One region of the Paenibacillus nicotianae genome, then DNA from elsewhere that is predicted to be linked to it. Evidence: riboswitches for the same ligand, from Rfam matches in the RefSeq annotation. Region 1 holds a riboswitch; each other region holds the start of a gene.

The links. Region 1 has a riboswitch for S-adenosylmethionine ahead of ACFSGI_RS03980 (methionine ABC transporter ATP-binding protein). Riboswitches for the same ligand answer to the same signal wherever they lie in the genome.
Region 2: another riboswitch for S-adenosylmethionine. It lies ahead of ACFSGI_RS05645 (2-hydroxyacid dehydrogenase); the one in region 1 lies ahead of ACFSGI_RS03980 (methionine ABC transporter ATP-binding protein).
Region 3: another riboswitch for S-adenosylmethionine. It lies ahead of metA (homoserine O-acetyltransferase MetA); the one in region 1 lies ahead of ACFSGI_RS03980 (methionine ABC transporter ATP-binding protein).

The regions. Positions count from the first base shown of each region.
Region 1 is NZ_JBHUGF010000009.1:180,993-186,147, reverse strand. Features, by position in the region: gene ACFSGI_RS03995 (putative polysaccharide biosynthesis protein) at 53-1,672, shown strand; gene ACFSGI_RS03990 (thioredoxin family protein) at 1,686-2,042, shown strand; gene ACFSGI_RS03985 (COX15/CtaA family protein) at 2,282-3,229, shown strand; SAM riboswitch class I at 3,409-3,557, shown strand; gene ACFSGI_RS03980 (methionine ABC transporter ATP-binding protein) at 3,741-4,757, shown strand; gene ACFSGI_RS03975 (methionine ABC transporter permease) at 4,757-5,155, shown strand, end outside.
Region 2 is NZ_JBHUGF010000010.1:309,112-314,266, reverse strand. Features, by position in the region: gene ACFSGI_RS05655 (MFS transporter) at 1-480, opposite strand, end outside; gene ACFSGI_RS05650 (FGGY-family carbohydrate kinase) at 523-2,019, opposite strand; gene ACFSGI_RS05645 (2-hydroxyacid dehydrogenase) at 1,991-3,019, opposite strand; SAM riboswitch class I at 3,278-3,369, opposite strand; gene ACFSGI_RS05640 (molybdopterin oxidoreductase family protein) at 3,594-5,155, shown strand, end outside.
Region 3 is NZ_JBHUGF010000010.1:2,496,318-2,501,472, forward strand. Features, by position in the region: gene ACFSGI_RS15130 (aminotransferase class I/II-fold pyridoxal phosphate-dependent enzyme) at 1-140, opposite strand, end outside; gene metA (homoserine O-acetyltransferase MetA) at 188-1,129, opposite strand; SAM riboswitch class I at 1,268-1,401, opposite strand; gene corA (magnesium/cobalt transporter CorA) at 1,869-2,804, shown strand; gene ACFSGI_RS15145 (HAD-IA family hydrolase) at 2,976-5,155, opposite strand, start outside.

The DNA of each region.
Region 1 (5,155 bases):
CTTCCGGTTTTTTGGTATGGTTGAGATCGGGCGTGAGAAAAGGGGAACCGTTTTGTCTAAAACAGAGTCATTTGTTAGAGGAACCGTCATATTAGCGGCTGCTGCTTTAATTGCACGCGTGCTAGGTTTGGTACAACGTGTACCGTTAGAGCATATGTTAGGTGTAACAGGGAATGCATCGTTTACAGTAGCTAATAATTTGTATTTGATGTTATTGGCAGTAGCAACAGCAGGTATTCCAAGTACACTGAGTAAAATGGTATCTGAACGTTATGCACTAGGTAGACCGGCAGAAGCACAACGTATTTACTTTGCAGCGTTGTTATTTGCAGGTGTGATTGGTGTGATTATGACAGTAGGTTTGTATATTTTTGCACCATTTTTTGCTGTGTATAGCTCCAAAGTGCCTGAAGCGATTTTAGCTATTCGAGCTATTGCTCCGTCTTTATTACTGTTTCCGATGATTGCGATGATGCGCGGTTATTTTCAAGGACGTAACTTAATGATTGCAGGCGGTATTTCTCAAATTGTGGAGCAGATTGCACGTGTGTTTACCGCTATTTTGCTAGCTTATATTATTTTACAATTAGGGTATGGCGGGGTCGAAGCTTCTGCCGGTGCTTCTTTTGGTAGTGTGCTTGGTAGTATAGGTGCATTTGCGGTCATGATCTACTATGCTTTCAAAATGCGTAAACAAGATCAATTAGAAGGTATCGATGCTAGATCAGACAAAGATCATGCAGTCATTCCATTAACACAAATTTATGGGGATATTTTTAAATTATCGATTCCTATTGTGCTATCGTCATTAACGATTCCAGCCGTTTATTTTATCGATAGTATATTGGTCAAACCTTTATTAATTGGACAATTAGGCGATGCTATGGCTACCAATGTGTTAGCAATTTTGGGAGCTAGAGCACAAAGTGTAGCAGGGATTCCACCGATTCTGGCTATTGCACTGAGTCAATCGCTAATTCCAATTATTTCGGCTGCGTTTGCTAGTCGCAAAATGGAACATTTGAAAAATCAAATTACTTTAGCGTTGCGAATTTCTGTACTTACCGGTGTTCCGATCGTATTAATTTTCAGTACAGCAGCATATTCGGTCAATGGATTATTATTTAGTACGCAAGAAGGAGCAGGTATTATTGCTGCTTTAACGCTGGGTACGATTTTCCAGATTACTATGATGACGACCAATTCGATGTTAATCGGGATTAACAAAGCGAATTTATCGATGGTGCATGTCATGATTGGTATCGTTGTTAAATTAATAGCTAGTTTTGCTTTAGCTCCGTTTATTGGAATCTACGGCATTATTGCAGGAACCGCATTATGTTTTATTACGATTACATGGATGAATATTCGTTCTTTACGCCACATTGTGACTTTCTCTGTGTTAGGCAACCGTTGGATCGGATTTATAGTGACAGTGGTCGTACTAGGTGGTATCGGTCTATTACTGAATCAAGTCGGTATTGTATTAACAGCTTATATGAATGATCGGGTTGCATTTTTTATCGGTTGTTGTATGGTAGGAATAGCGATATTATTGGTATATCCTGTTATGCTTGTTCTGCTAAAAGTGGTTCGAGCGAATGAACTGGATTCATATCCAAAAGTATTGCGTAAAGTTTTCCGTCCATTAATGCGTCTACAAAAGAATTAGGAGGAATAGCACAATGCAACTTATTAATAGTAAAGAAGATTTCACTGCCGTTACTCACTCTTCGCAGTTAACAGTCGCTGTATTCAAAGCAGACTGGTGTGGAGATTGCCGATATATTGATCCATTTATGCCTGAAGTAGAAAGTCAGTATGCAGATCGTCTAACGCTTGTAGAGGTAGATGTGGAAGCAACAGGTGATGTGAGTCAAGAACAGAACATTCTCGGTATTCCAAGCTTTGTCGCTTATGCGAACGGCAAAGAATTAGTACGCTTCGTGAATAAAGCACGCAAATCTCGCGAAGAAATCGAGCAGTTTTTGGATCGCGCTGTGGCTGTCTATCAGACGTTGACTACATCAACAGTGGAATAAAAAGAATGTATATATAAATGCTTACTAACCACCTGTTTTTATAAAGGGTGGTTTTTTACTATGTAAAATATCATTTGTTTGTTGACACGGTTCTGTCATAATACAAGGATTGATCATTTTTTGTCACAATCCAGTGGTTCCGTCTATTTTGCAATCAGGTATACTAAAGTAGGACATAAATATTGTGTAACTATCATATAAAATAGCGGGTGATTCTCTAAATGGCAAGAAAGTTCAGAATAACAACTACACATCTAAAATGGTTGAGCTTTGTCACCTGTGTTGTTATGTTTTTGGCAACAATGGGGGGACTTGTAGTAACCAAATCAGGTTCAGGACTCGGTTGCGGAACAGAATGGCCATTATGCCATGGTAAATTTGTACCTGCGTATACGATTGCTTCACTGATCGAGTATTCGCATCGAGCGATTAGTGCTCTAGCAGGATTCACAGCATTATTTTCTTTTATTGGTTTTATCTTTTTTAATAAGCATCGTGAACTTAAAGTATATGCATCGTTAACCTTACTATTTGTGTTAGTACAAGCAGCTATGGGTGCATTGGCTGTTGTATTTTCGCAATCTGCTCCAATTATGGCCTTACATTTCGGATTTGCAATGATTGCTTTTGCTAGTTCGTCGATGATGGCACTTGGTGCAAGGCGGATGGATCAGCAAAAAGGAGATTTACCGATTCCAGATGAACCACCGGTGAGTAAAGGGATGCGTAATCTGACATGGTTCGCAACGATCTATACGTACATGGTGGTGTATACAGGAGCCTTTGTAACGCATACCAGTTCTAGAGGTGGGTGTTCAGGTGTATTACTATGTAATGGTTCAATTTTACCGGAATTATCTGGTGGAGTAGCTATTGCATTTCTTCATCGCGTAGCAGCATATAGTTTGTTAATCGTGATTGCAGTATTAGCGCACTATGCGTACCGTCGTCATCCGTATAATCCAGGTATTCGTAAGTTAGGTGTAACTGCAATTGTATTTATTATTATGCAGATTCTGAGCGGTATGTTGAATATTGTAACGATGAAAATCCCTGAATGGTATTTCTTCTCCAGTATGTTGCATACGTTGTTGATTCAGATTTTGTTCGGTGTGTTATGTTATATGAGTGTACGAGTATGGCAATTAAGTCGTGGTACACGTGGCAAATTAGGACAAAATGTATAGTAGTAGCACCATGTGGTAGAGCTTCAAAAAGGGAATACACACCAAATTATTAGTGTCTTATGAACAAATGATGAAGAATTTCTAATTTCCTTAGGAAATATTCATTTTTGCTTTGACAAAGAGTGTGAAGTTCACTATACTGAGAAAAGATTTTCATTTTCATTCGAATTTTTCATATTTTCTTATCGAGAGTGGTGGAGGGACTGGCCCGATGAAACCCGGCAACCGATTTTGGAACAACTCATAGGTAGTTTTCCAAAATGTCATGGTGCTAATTCCTTCAAAATGGCGTGTGCAGTTCGTACATAGCGATTTTGGCAGATGAGAAGGAAGTATCTCTAATAATAGAGAACCCTTTTCTGCGAAAGGGTTCTTTTTTTGTATAAAGAAGAGAGAAGCGAATACCGACATATATGATAACGAGAATATATCCGACTTATTCGATGGCTTATATATGATTAATGTAATATGAGTATAGGAATGATGAAATAGAAGGAAGGAGCACCTATCTGTGATTGAATTAAAAAGTATTACCAAAACGTATGGTAAAGGGAAAAATCTAAGCCCTGCGTTAAGTGGTATAGATTTGAAAATAGAAAAAGGCGAGATTTTCGGCGTTATTGGTCATTCTGGTGCAGGTAAAAGTACATTGATTCGATGTATTAATTTACTAGAACGTCCAACATCCGGTGAAGTATGGATCGATGGTGTCGAGATGACCAAGCTGAACAAAGCACGTTTACAAGCAAGACGACGCAAAATAGGAATGATTTTTCAACATTTTAATCTATTATCTTCAGCGACAGTATACGAGAATATCGCTTTTCCTTTGCGCTTAGTCAAAACACCTGAACGCAAAATCAAAGAAAAAGTGAAAGAACTGCTAGCTCTTGTTGGACTGGAACAACATGCAAGTAAATATCCTGCTCAATTGTCAGGCGGGCAAAAACAGCGTGTCGGTATTGCTCGGTCGCTAGCGAGTGACCCTGATGTATTGCTCTGTGATGAAGCAACATCTGCTCTTGATCCTCAGACCACGAATTCGATTCTGAAATTGCTAGTCGATATCAATGAGCGCTTTAATTTAACGATTATTTTAATCACCCATGAAATGCATGTGATTCAGAGTATTTGCGATAAAGTAGCTGTTATTCATCGGGGTGGTATTGTAGAACAAGGTGCAGTAACGAATGTTTTTTTGAAGCCACAGCATGAAGTCACACGCGATTTTATTTTAAATGAGTCCAATAATGCTGAACTGCTAACTACTTCATGGACAGCACCAAATGTTCCTAATTCATTGACTGTCAAAGTGTCTTTCTTAGGAGATAAAACGTACGAATCGATTCTGTCGCAAACGGTACGTCAAACAGGAGTAGATTTCGCTATTTTGCAAGGAACGATTTCAACATTGAAAAATGTACCTTATGGACAGTTGATAGTTCGCTTTGAAGGAACAGAAGGAGACATTACGCGTACAATCGATGGATTGACCGCTGAAGGTCTTGATGTGGAGGTGATCAACTGATGGGTGAATTAGATTTTTCACAAATTGATTGGAATGAATTCGGGACAGCGACCTTAGATACACTCAAAATGGTAGGAGCTTCTGGATTGTTTACATTAATTTTAGGATTACCTTTAGGAATTTTGTTATTTATTACAGGGCGTTCTACTGTAGCTTGGGTTCGTTATTTCTATGCAGTTATCGCATTTATCGTTAATATTTTGCGTTCGGTTCCATTTATTATTCTGATCGTAGCCATATTGCCATTAACGCAAATTCTAGTAGGAACAACGATTGGTGTACTTGGAACGATACCACCATTAGTAATAGCCGCCGCACCATTTTTTGCTAGATTAGTAGAAACCGCACTTCGTGAAGTTGATCGTGGTGTGATTGAAGCAGCAAATGCTATGGGAGCT
Region 2 (5,155 bases), on a different contig from region 1:
GGAATAATATGCTCCTAATACAAACATTCCTCCAGAGTAGGCTACCCAGAACCAACCAATTGCGGTACTTAATTTATTTTCAGGACTACGATAAGTAACCCAAGTTAAAAAGGAATACGCGAATAATGGATAGCCGAATCCTTTGACAGCATATGTTAATAACATGATAGGATAATTCAAATCAGTTACGCCAAAAGCGATAAAAGCAGAAGTACCGATCACATACGCGATAAATCCGATCAACATCGATTTTTTCGCTCCAAATGCTTCTAAAAATACGCCTGAAAACCATGAAGCTATCGCAAGTGTCACTCCATATACAGTAAATAAAAGACTGGCTTGCTGGATACTAAGCCCTCGTTCGACCAGATAAGGGCTTAACCAACCTGCTTCTAATCCATCCCCCATCATAAATATCAATACTCCGAGATATCCCCAGACTAATGTTTTGGGAATCCCGATACGATCTAATACGTTCATGACATACACTCCTTTTTGGACTTTACTGGTGGTCTACTTTTCTCAGATACTGCTTTCAGATGAAGAAATTGTTGTAGCTTTTGTAGCCGATTCCGCTAATGCTAATTGTGCAAAAAAGAGCTGTGTCGCATGCCATTTTTGGTAATCTTTTTGCAATAGATCAGAAGGTTGTGGTTGAAATGTAGTGATCTGCTCGGTCTGAGTAGACTGAATATCCAAAGCTGTATTACAGATATAGGCTGCTCCTACAATCGAAGCATGTTCAAATCCGGTACGGATACGGATTTCTTTACCTAATAGATCAGCGATACTCTGGATTAGCGTACGACTTTGTAATCCTCCTCCACATGCCCAGATATACGAACGATCTAGCGATACTACTTGTGCCAATTGATCGAAATTCACTTTGATCGAAAAAGCAATCTCATGTAATGCTGATCTGACAAAGTGAGCCCGGCTTAATTGGTCTGATAGTGGAGCATCGAATAGAAATCCTCCACGTACACGCGCATTTTTGGCAGAAGATAAATAAGAACCTAAAGCCGCTACACATTGACTGTCTTCCAGTTCATTCATCTCTTGCTCCATCATGGCGTATCCTTCATTGGGATAGAAAATAGATTGCAATTTCTGATAGTTCAGACCTGTGATCCCTGGATTCGTTTCGATCAAAAATTGATGTGGTGTTGTATATGCATTAATCCATGCTTGTGCTGAATCATCTGTTGTAAATGTATCTGTAATTTTAGCGATAGGTGTTGTTGTACCGGATACAATAACGATATCTTCTGCTTGTGCACCTGTACTATGGATAGCCAATTGGGTATCTCCGCCACCTACGATAACAGGGGTATCGACAGGCAAGTTCAATTCTGCTGCTACACCAGGTAGTAATGTTCCGAGCACGCTACCTGAAGGTACTAATGAAGGTAATACTGTCGGTTCAATGCCAAATGTATGACACATGTCTGTAGACCAGTCATTATGCTCTACATCATAGAGAAGAGTCTCACATGCTTGAGACGGTTCGTAACTTAGCACACCACTAAGCGCATAAGTGACCCAATCGCTAATACTGGTAAAGCGATTCAATCGTTGATACTGCTGTAGATGACGCTCACGTAATCCGACTAACTTCATTGCTGAAAATAAAGCAGACGGCGTTCTGCCTGTAATCGGATAAATAGAAGGTTGATCACTATATCGTTCTTCCCACTCTCGGCCGCGGTTATCAATATTCGGCAATCCAAGATAAGATTCACCGGCTTCATCGACCAGTACAATACCTTGACGCTGGCTTGTTGAAGTGACAGCGAGAATATGAATATCTGGAACGTTAGATAATGCTAACTTCGCAAGTCCAGCGATCTGTTCCCATAAGACTTCCGGTATAAAGTGACGTGCATCTGGATAAAGATCATCATTATGATACAAAATATCAGCTCGTTCAATCGATAATACATTACCGTTGATATCCACAACAGCTACACGAGCATTACCGGTACCGATATCAAAGACTAGATACGCTTGTTGTGTCATTGTTAATATCCTCCAAAATCGCTTTATTGTAGAGCACTTTCACTGCGGTGTCATGATGCTCAAACCAATCTATAACTGCTGTATTCATAATTTCTACATGATGGTCTTCGACTTCATACGTTGCACCTGCCAAATGTGGAATCGCCAAAACATTAGGCAATGAAATGAGTTCATAATCTTTAGGAAGCGGTGGCTCTTGATCAAATACGTCTATAATCGCTCCACGAATTTGATTCTGCTGTAACTGTTCAACTAATGCATCATGATCTACTACTACTGAACGTGCTGTATTTACAAAAATCGCATCATGTTTCATCGATTGCAATAATTCTGTGCCGATCAATCCTTTGGTATCTTCAGTTACAGGTAAATGAATAGATACAATATCGCTTGTAGCAAATAACTCGGCTAACGATACTTTTTGATCACGCGGGTCAGGGCTGGTTACATATGGATCGTAATAACGAATATCGCAAGGGAAGCTACGTAAAATACCTGCTGTACGCTGAGCTACCGCGCCAAAACCAACCATGCCTACTGTTTTGCCAGCCAGTTCATTACCTTTAAATTTGAGATAAGCAGTTAAGCTACCACTTTGCCATTCTCCTGCTTCTAACCATTGACTGGATGGAATAATACTGCGTAAAAAGGTAATCAGACTGCCAACTACCATTTCAGCTACAGCTTGTGCATTACGTGCAGGTGTATAGAAAACAGGAATACGACGATCTGTAGCAACAGGTACATTTACATTGGAAGGCGTGCCCCGGCAGACACCGATAAATTGAAGCTTAGGAACTGCTTGGATTACTTTTTCAGTAATTTGATCTAATTCTGCGATAATTGCATCTGCTTCAGTTTCTTGTAATAACGAGATTAATTCGTCTTCTTGATAAGCTTGTCCATGATCTTTCCAGCAACGGTAAATAACTTCTCCAAACGTATCTGCTAGTTGTTGACGACCTTGCTCATGATAAGGGGCTGTAATTAATATTTTCATTATTCAATCTCCTTTGGTACACTTAGGTGCAGTGTTATTTAAGTGAAGCTTTAAAGTAAGAAAGTAACATGGTAGAGAGAGTTCTTTGTTTGCTAGCGATAGCGGTATGATTGTAAGTGTTAAGATTTTACATAGACTCTATTCGGTATACTGAAAAAATACAAAAACCTCTTTCCCATATCAAGGAAAGAGGTTAGCTATCTATTCATTATGCTATTCAAATAATCCGAACAGAATAATGCAATAATTGATCCTGCTTTCCTATCTCCCAAGCGATTCAAGCTTGCTGGAATTGGCACGTTTTTGCCGAGGTTTCGTAGGGCCAGTCCCTCCACCTCTCTGGATAGAAAATTCAATGTATGTAGTTGTCAAAAAAGCTTGCAAATCCATATCAGACACGATAAGGTATAAAACATCTAAATTTGTCGAATACGAAATAATTTTCTTTATTCTAATTAAACCTAGTAAAAAAGTCAACATTAAATCTAAAATTTGATTTATGATAGTTTATAACGTATTCAAAGCCTATTTCTGCCCTCATTACAGTATTGGTATTACGAAAGGAGCATGATATATGTCTACTTATATTGATCAACAAGATGGAATATTCCCTTCTGTCTGCTCGCTGGATTGTCCTGATCAGTGCGGACTGCTTGTGCATAAAGAAAAAGGTAAAATCATCAAAATTGCTGGAGATCCTAACCATCCAGTTACCAAAGGCAACATTTGTAACAAAGTTCGTAATATGACAGAACGTATTTATGATACCAAGCGCCTGACTACTCCACTCAAACGAATCGGAGCCAAAGGTGAAGGTCTTTTTGAGCCTATTTCATGGGAAGAAGCTATCACCACGATTACTTCAAAATGGAAAACGTTAATATCTACTTCCGGCCCTGAAAGTATTCTTCCATATAGCTTTTATGGCAATATGGGCAATCTGTCCGCAGAAGGCATGGATCGCCGCTTTTTCCATCGTATGGGTGCAAGCCTACTCGAACGGACAATTTGTACAGCCGCCGGTTCAGCCGGTTATAAATACACAATGGGTGGCAGTATTGGTACTGATCCTGAAGATACAGTAGATACACAGTTATTTATTTTCTGGGGGATTAATGCTGTCAGCACTAATATGCATCAGGTGACTTTAGCTCAACAAGCTCGCAAAAAAGGTGCTAAAGTGATTGTGATCGATGTGCATAAAAATCAAACAGGACGATCGGCGGATTGGTTTATTCCGATTTTGCCAGGAACAGATAGTGCACTAGCTCTAGGAATGATGCATATTTTATTTGCTGAAAATAAAGTAAACGAAGATTTTATGAAGCAATATACAGTAGGACATGAACAATTGCGTGAGCATGTGAAGCAATATGATCCTGCAACCGTATCAACGATTACAGGCGTACCTGTAGATGATCTATATCAATTGACTCGTATGTATGGAGATGCTAGCCCTGCTCTGATTCGGATCGGAAATGGTCTACAACATCATGACAATGGCGGTATGAATGTACGGACGATTGCCTGTCTACCTGCTATTACAGGACAATGGCTAGTACGTGGCGGTGGTGCTATCAAGTCTAATACATTTCAGCTCACCTTTAATGAAGAAGCACTACAACGTCCAGATTTGTTAGCTAATCGTAATACCCGTTCTTTCAATATGAATCAATTGGGGCGTGTGTTGTTGGAAGAGGCTGAACCTGTACAATCGCTATATGTATACAATTCTAATCCAGCCGTTGTCACTCCAGAAGCGACACTTGTAAGACAAGGATTAGCACGAGACGATTTGTTTACAGTGGTACATGATCTCTTTTTAACCGAAACTGCTAAATACGCAGATATCGTGTTGCCAGCAACATCTGCTTTTGAAAATACAGATTTCTACGCTTCGTACTGGCATCATTATATGCAGATTCAACAACCGGTTGTCGCTCCTTATGGCGAAAGTAAATCCAATACCGAGGTATTCCGTTTATTAGCTACAGCGATGGGTTATGAAGACCAGGCATTACAAGATAGCGATGAACAGCTTATTCGTCAGGCGCTAGATAATCCTGCTAATCCTGCACTCAAAAATATTACGTATGATTCACTGATCGAGCATCAATATGTCAAAGCAGACCGTCC
Region 3 (5,155 bases), on a different contig from region 1:
CCAAGAGCGGGATGACGGAAGGCGGTTGATTGATAAATCGGGAAATTAATCGCCCCTGTTACCGGTTCATTAATCGAACCGATCTGTGCCAATTTGCTTTCAATGTTAAGAGTTCGTTCGCTTGAATGATGATCCGTCATACTATAATTCCTCCTCTGAAATAACAATCAATTGGGTTGATCTCAAATTAGATACTATAATTACCTACTTCAGCTTTGGCACTTTCCAAATCATATGGTGTTTCTTGGTATACATAATAGTTGAGCCAGTTGGAAAATAATAAATTCGCATGAGCACGCCAGGTAGAAGGTGGTGTGCGAGTAGGATCATTATTTGGAAAATAATTTTTCGGCGGTGCAACATCCATTCCTTTCGCAATATCACGTTCATATTCCCATTTCAGTGACAAGGGATCGTATTCAGAATGCCCTGTTACAAAAATCTGACTGCCATCTTTGGTTGCAGCTAGATATACTCCTGCTTCTTCTGATTCTGATAAAATCTCCAATTCAGGAATTTTCGCAATATCTTCATGACGTACTTCGGTATGACGGGAATGAGGAGCAAAGTATAACTCATCAAATCCTCGTAGCAATTTTACGTTTTCTTTATTTAATGTATGTGGAAATACACCAAAACATTTTTCAGGTAAATCAACTTTGGGAACACCGAAATGATGGTACAGTCCTGCTTGTGAAGCCCAACAGATATGCATTGTTGAAGTAACATTTTTTTTACTCCAATCAAAAATCCCTTGAATCTCTTCCCAGTAGTTCACATCTTCAAAGTCCATCGTTTCTACAGGAGCGCCTGTGACGACCAGACCATCGAATCGTAGATGTTTGACTTCTTCAAATGTTTTATAAAATAAGTTCAAATATTCTGTTGATGTGTTTTTAGATGTATGGGATTGTGCATGTAACAAATAAATATCAATTTGAAGCGGGCTATTTCCCAGCAGACGTAGCAACTGCGTTTCTGTTGTTTCTTTTGTAGGCATTAAATTTAATATAGCAATCCGCAATGGACGAATATCCTGTTGAAATGCTTGACTGTCATCCATTACGAAAATATTTTCCCCAGTTAATACTTCTTTGGCAGGTAAACTATCTGGAATCTTGATTGGCATGTTTGTTCACTCCTTGAATGTGTATATTTTTTTATCATTTCAGGAGAAAGATTCATTAAGAGCATATACAAAAATGACCTTTCTCCTGATACTTGAGAAAGGTCATTTGCGATATGTTCGCGTATATAATAGACGCCTCTCTCATCTGTCAGCAGATATTAAGTCTAGGATGATCCATCAACTTATATCTCTGCAAGAATTAGCACCGTGCGGTTATACCGCCGGTTGCCGGGTTTCATCGGGCTAGTCCCTCCACCTGCTCTTGATAAGATTTGCTTATTCAATTTAAAATAACATGATTTGATACTTTTCTTATACCATAATTTATACTATTCTACTGTCTGCCGTCAAGTGCTGTGAAAAATGAGTGGGATCAAACCGATAAATAAGTTGTTGGTAACTGTATTGGTTGATTAAAAAAAGAGGTTTCTTATTTAAGCTTGAAAGGCTCTCAAGACCACGTTATACTTAACAAGTATTTGACGTTTTTTCATGGTTTTCATAAATATCTAAATCACAAAGAGGTGAATTTCAAAATGGAAGGCGACCCGAGGCCCAGTTGGCAGCAGGACGGATGGACAAATTGCAGGAAACAAACGACAACCATAGGGCACTGGAGTAACGCGCCATTATTGAAAAATCTTCTCCGTTTTTTCATAAATTATAGCGAAGCTTTGTAAACAGGTGTGCGGTTGCCGCTTCTTTCCCTGCTCATTTCATAATAAAGGGGTAGAACACAATGAAAGTTCGGCACGTTAATGCTGGAGCATTCACTCCAGTAGAAAATATTACCGACACACTGGTAGCACCTGAAGAAGGATTTTACTGGATCGATGCAGATTTGGAAGATTTGATAGAACTACAACCATTATTTATGCTTCATGATCTAGCTGTAGAAGATTGCTTGAGTGAAGAAGAACAACGTCCTAAGATCGAAATTTATGAAAGTCATTATTTTATTGTAGTGAACAGTATTCGTTTTGATAACGAAGAGATTTTTTTGCGTGCCCTGAATATTTTTCTAGGACGGCATTATATTATTACTGTCACCAAGCAGAAAATTAATGAATTGCGTGTACTCAAACCGATTCTATGGGAAGAGGAAGTTAGCCGCGCTGATAAATTTATGTATCTGTTAATTGACCTTGTTGTTGATAATTACTTCGCTGTAGGTGACCGGATCGAAGATCAAATCGAACTACTGGAAGAAAATATATTGATGCATACTAAAAAATCACATTTGAATGAAATTATTGGTTTGCGTGGCGAGATTTTATGGCTCAAACGTGTACTTGGCCCTCAGCGTGAAGTGATCAATACATTGAATAAAAAAGATCTTCGTCTGATCGATGATCAATTGCAAAAATATTTCAGTGACGTTTATGAGAATGCGGTAAAAGTATCCGAGATGTTTGATACGTTCCGCGATCTGATGGGTAACTTACGAGAAGCTTACCAGTCCAGTATCTCTAATCGTGCGAATGAAATTATGCGTGTTTTTACAGCAATCACAACGATATTTATGCCGTTGACTGTGATTACAGGTATTTATGGAATGAACTTTGAAGATATGCCCGAATTGCATTGGCGCTTCGGTTACCCGTTGGTCATCGGAATTATGATCACGTTAGGTCTAACTATGTTTTTCACTTTCCGCAAAAAAGATTGGATCTGAAACGATTAAAGCTGCCCTTATTCATCGTCATTAGATGAACAAGGACAGCTTTTTTTGATTGGTGACTTAGCGAGTTGGTCGCGCTTATGATACCAAGCGCTAGTTGTAAGATATTTTGCTGCACGAAAATCATTTTCCATTTGACTTGGTCGCGCTTATGATGCCAAGCGCTTAAGGAAGTTGCATCCAGCGGATCATGGTTTCTAGGTTTAGTCCATCTAAGCCGGGCACTGTAAAGTGAGCGCTATCGATTCGGGATAGAGAACTTACAGCGATTGTTTTCATCCCGATTTGACGAGCCGATTGAATCGACTCGGTAGAATCTTCGATAACCATTGTATGATAAGGATGAATATTTACGGAATTCGCTGCTTTGATAAATATTTCAGGATCAGGCTTGCTGAACTCTACATCATCCGATGTAATGATTCGGTTGAAGTACTGTCGTACTCCTAATTTCTCTACAACTTCTTCTGCATCGGTACGGTGAGATGCCAATACTACAGCAATGTTATGATCAGCAAAATGTTGAAGTAAATCATTTACGCCTGGCAACAATTCTGCGGATTCAATCGTTTCCGATTCTTCATCAATCACCGGAATTACGACACCTTCCAAGCCGAACACAATCGCACAAAGATCACGATTATTTGCTTCAAGCGGTTGTGTCATTGCTACTACATATTCTTGTCCATAATGCTCTATCGTCAACGGTTCCCCGCGAACAAGACTATACGTTGTTTTGTTGCCTTCTACATTCACATTTACAAGACGATCTTGGAATTGTACCCGGAAGGAGTACTCTGTCCAGCTTGGTGGTAACTTCGGTTCAAAATGCAGGCGACCATCATATTGACGCATTCCTGCAAATCCACCAATAATCGTTAGCCAGCTACCTGCCATCGAAGCCGCATGGATACCGTCTTTGACGTTGCCATGAATATCATCCAGATCCATACGTGCTGATTCGATAAAGAAATTATAAGCATGATCCATATTGCCAAGTTCTGCTGCAATAATCGCATGAATCGCTGCTGATAATGAAGAATCATGTGTCGTCAATGGCTCATAGTACGCATAGTTTTTTACTTTTTCTAGCTTGGTGAATTTCTCCCCTAGCAAATAAAATGCTAGAATCAGATCGGCTTGCTTAATTACTTGCTGACGATAAATGACTAATGGATGATAATGCAAAAGCAATGGATAATTTTCAGCCGGTGTACTGTCAAAATCCCATACGCCTTTATCCAGAAACGAATCATCTTGACCGATCAGTCCATTCTGACGATGGATATAGATTTCATCCGCAGCACGTGCCCAATCTGCAATTTCTTCCTCGGTTAGTCCCATTACACTGTGCATAGCAAGATAAGAATCTGGAGTCAATTCTTCCCACTGTGTTAATTCATGAACAGTAAATTCTAATGCATCTTTGACCATAATATTCGTATACGTATTGTTGTTCACAATCGCGGTATACTCATCAGGGCCGGTAACTCCATTAATACAGAATCCTTTGCCTGTAATCCAATTTCCTACTGATAAGAAGAATCTTGAAATCTCGATCAACATCTCTAGACCTTTGGTTTGCAAAAAGTCTTGATCGCCTGTTGCTTCTACGTATTGAATAATAGCATGAGCTACATCGGCATTAATATGAAACTGAGCGGTTCCCCCTGGATAATAAGCAGAAGCTTCTTCTCCGTTGATTGTCCGCCACGGGAATAGAGCGCCTTCGGCTGCCATTTCTACTGCGCGTTCTCTTGCTTTTGGCAATGTATAATAACGGTATTCCAACAGACGTAACGCTAACTCGGGCTTAGTATACAAAAAGAATGGTAACATATAAGTTTCTGTATCCCAGAAATAATGTCCTTCATACCCTTCTCCTGTAATTCCTTTAGCACTAATATTCGTTTTGCCATCGCGACCGACCGATTGGAATAATTGATACGCATTGTATCGTAATCCTTGCTGTAACAGTTCATCGCCTTCCACATTTACATCGGCAATTTCCCAGAACTCATCTAAATATTCCTTTTGCTTCGCTGTTAAAGTATCCCAGCCATTCGCTTTCACATCTTTTAATGTAGATTGTGCCAAAATCAGCAAGTCTTCTACTTCATAATCTTTCGAAGAATAATACACAATTGATTTATCCAGTGTGATCGATTGTCCTTCTTTTACATGCATTGTGAAATGCTTGGCGATTCGCTCATCTTCTATTGCTGTGTCTAACGTATGCTTGTAATCTAATACATGATCTGCTCCACATAGTAAATGAAATTCTGTTTCTGTCGTACGTTGCTCTAGAGCCATAAACGTATTTTCTTCATACGACTGAACCGTAT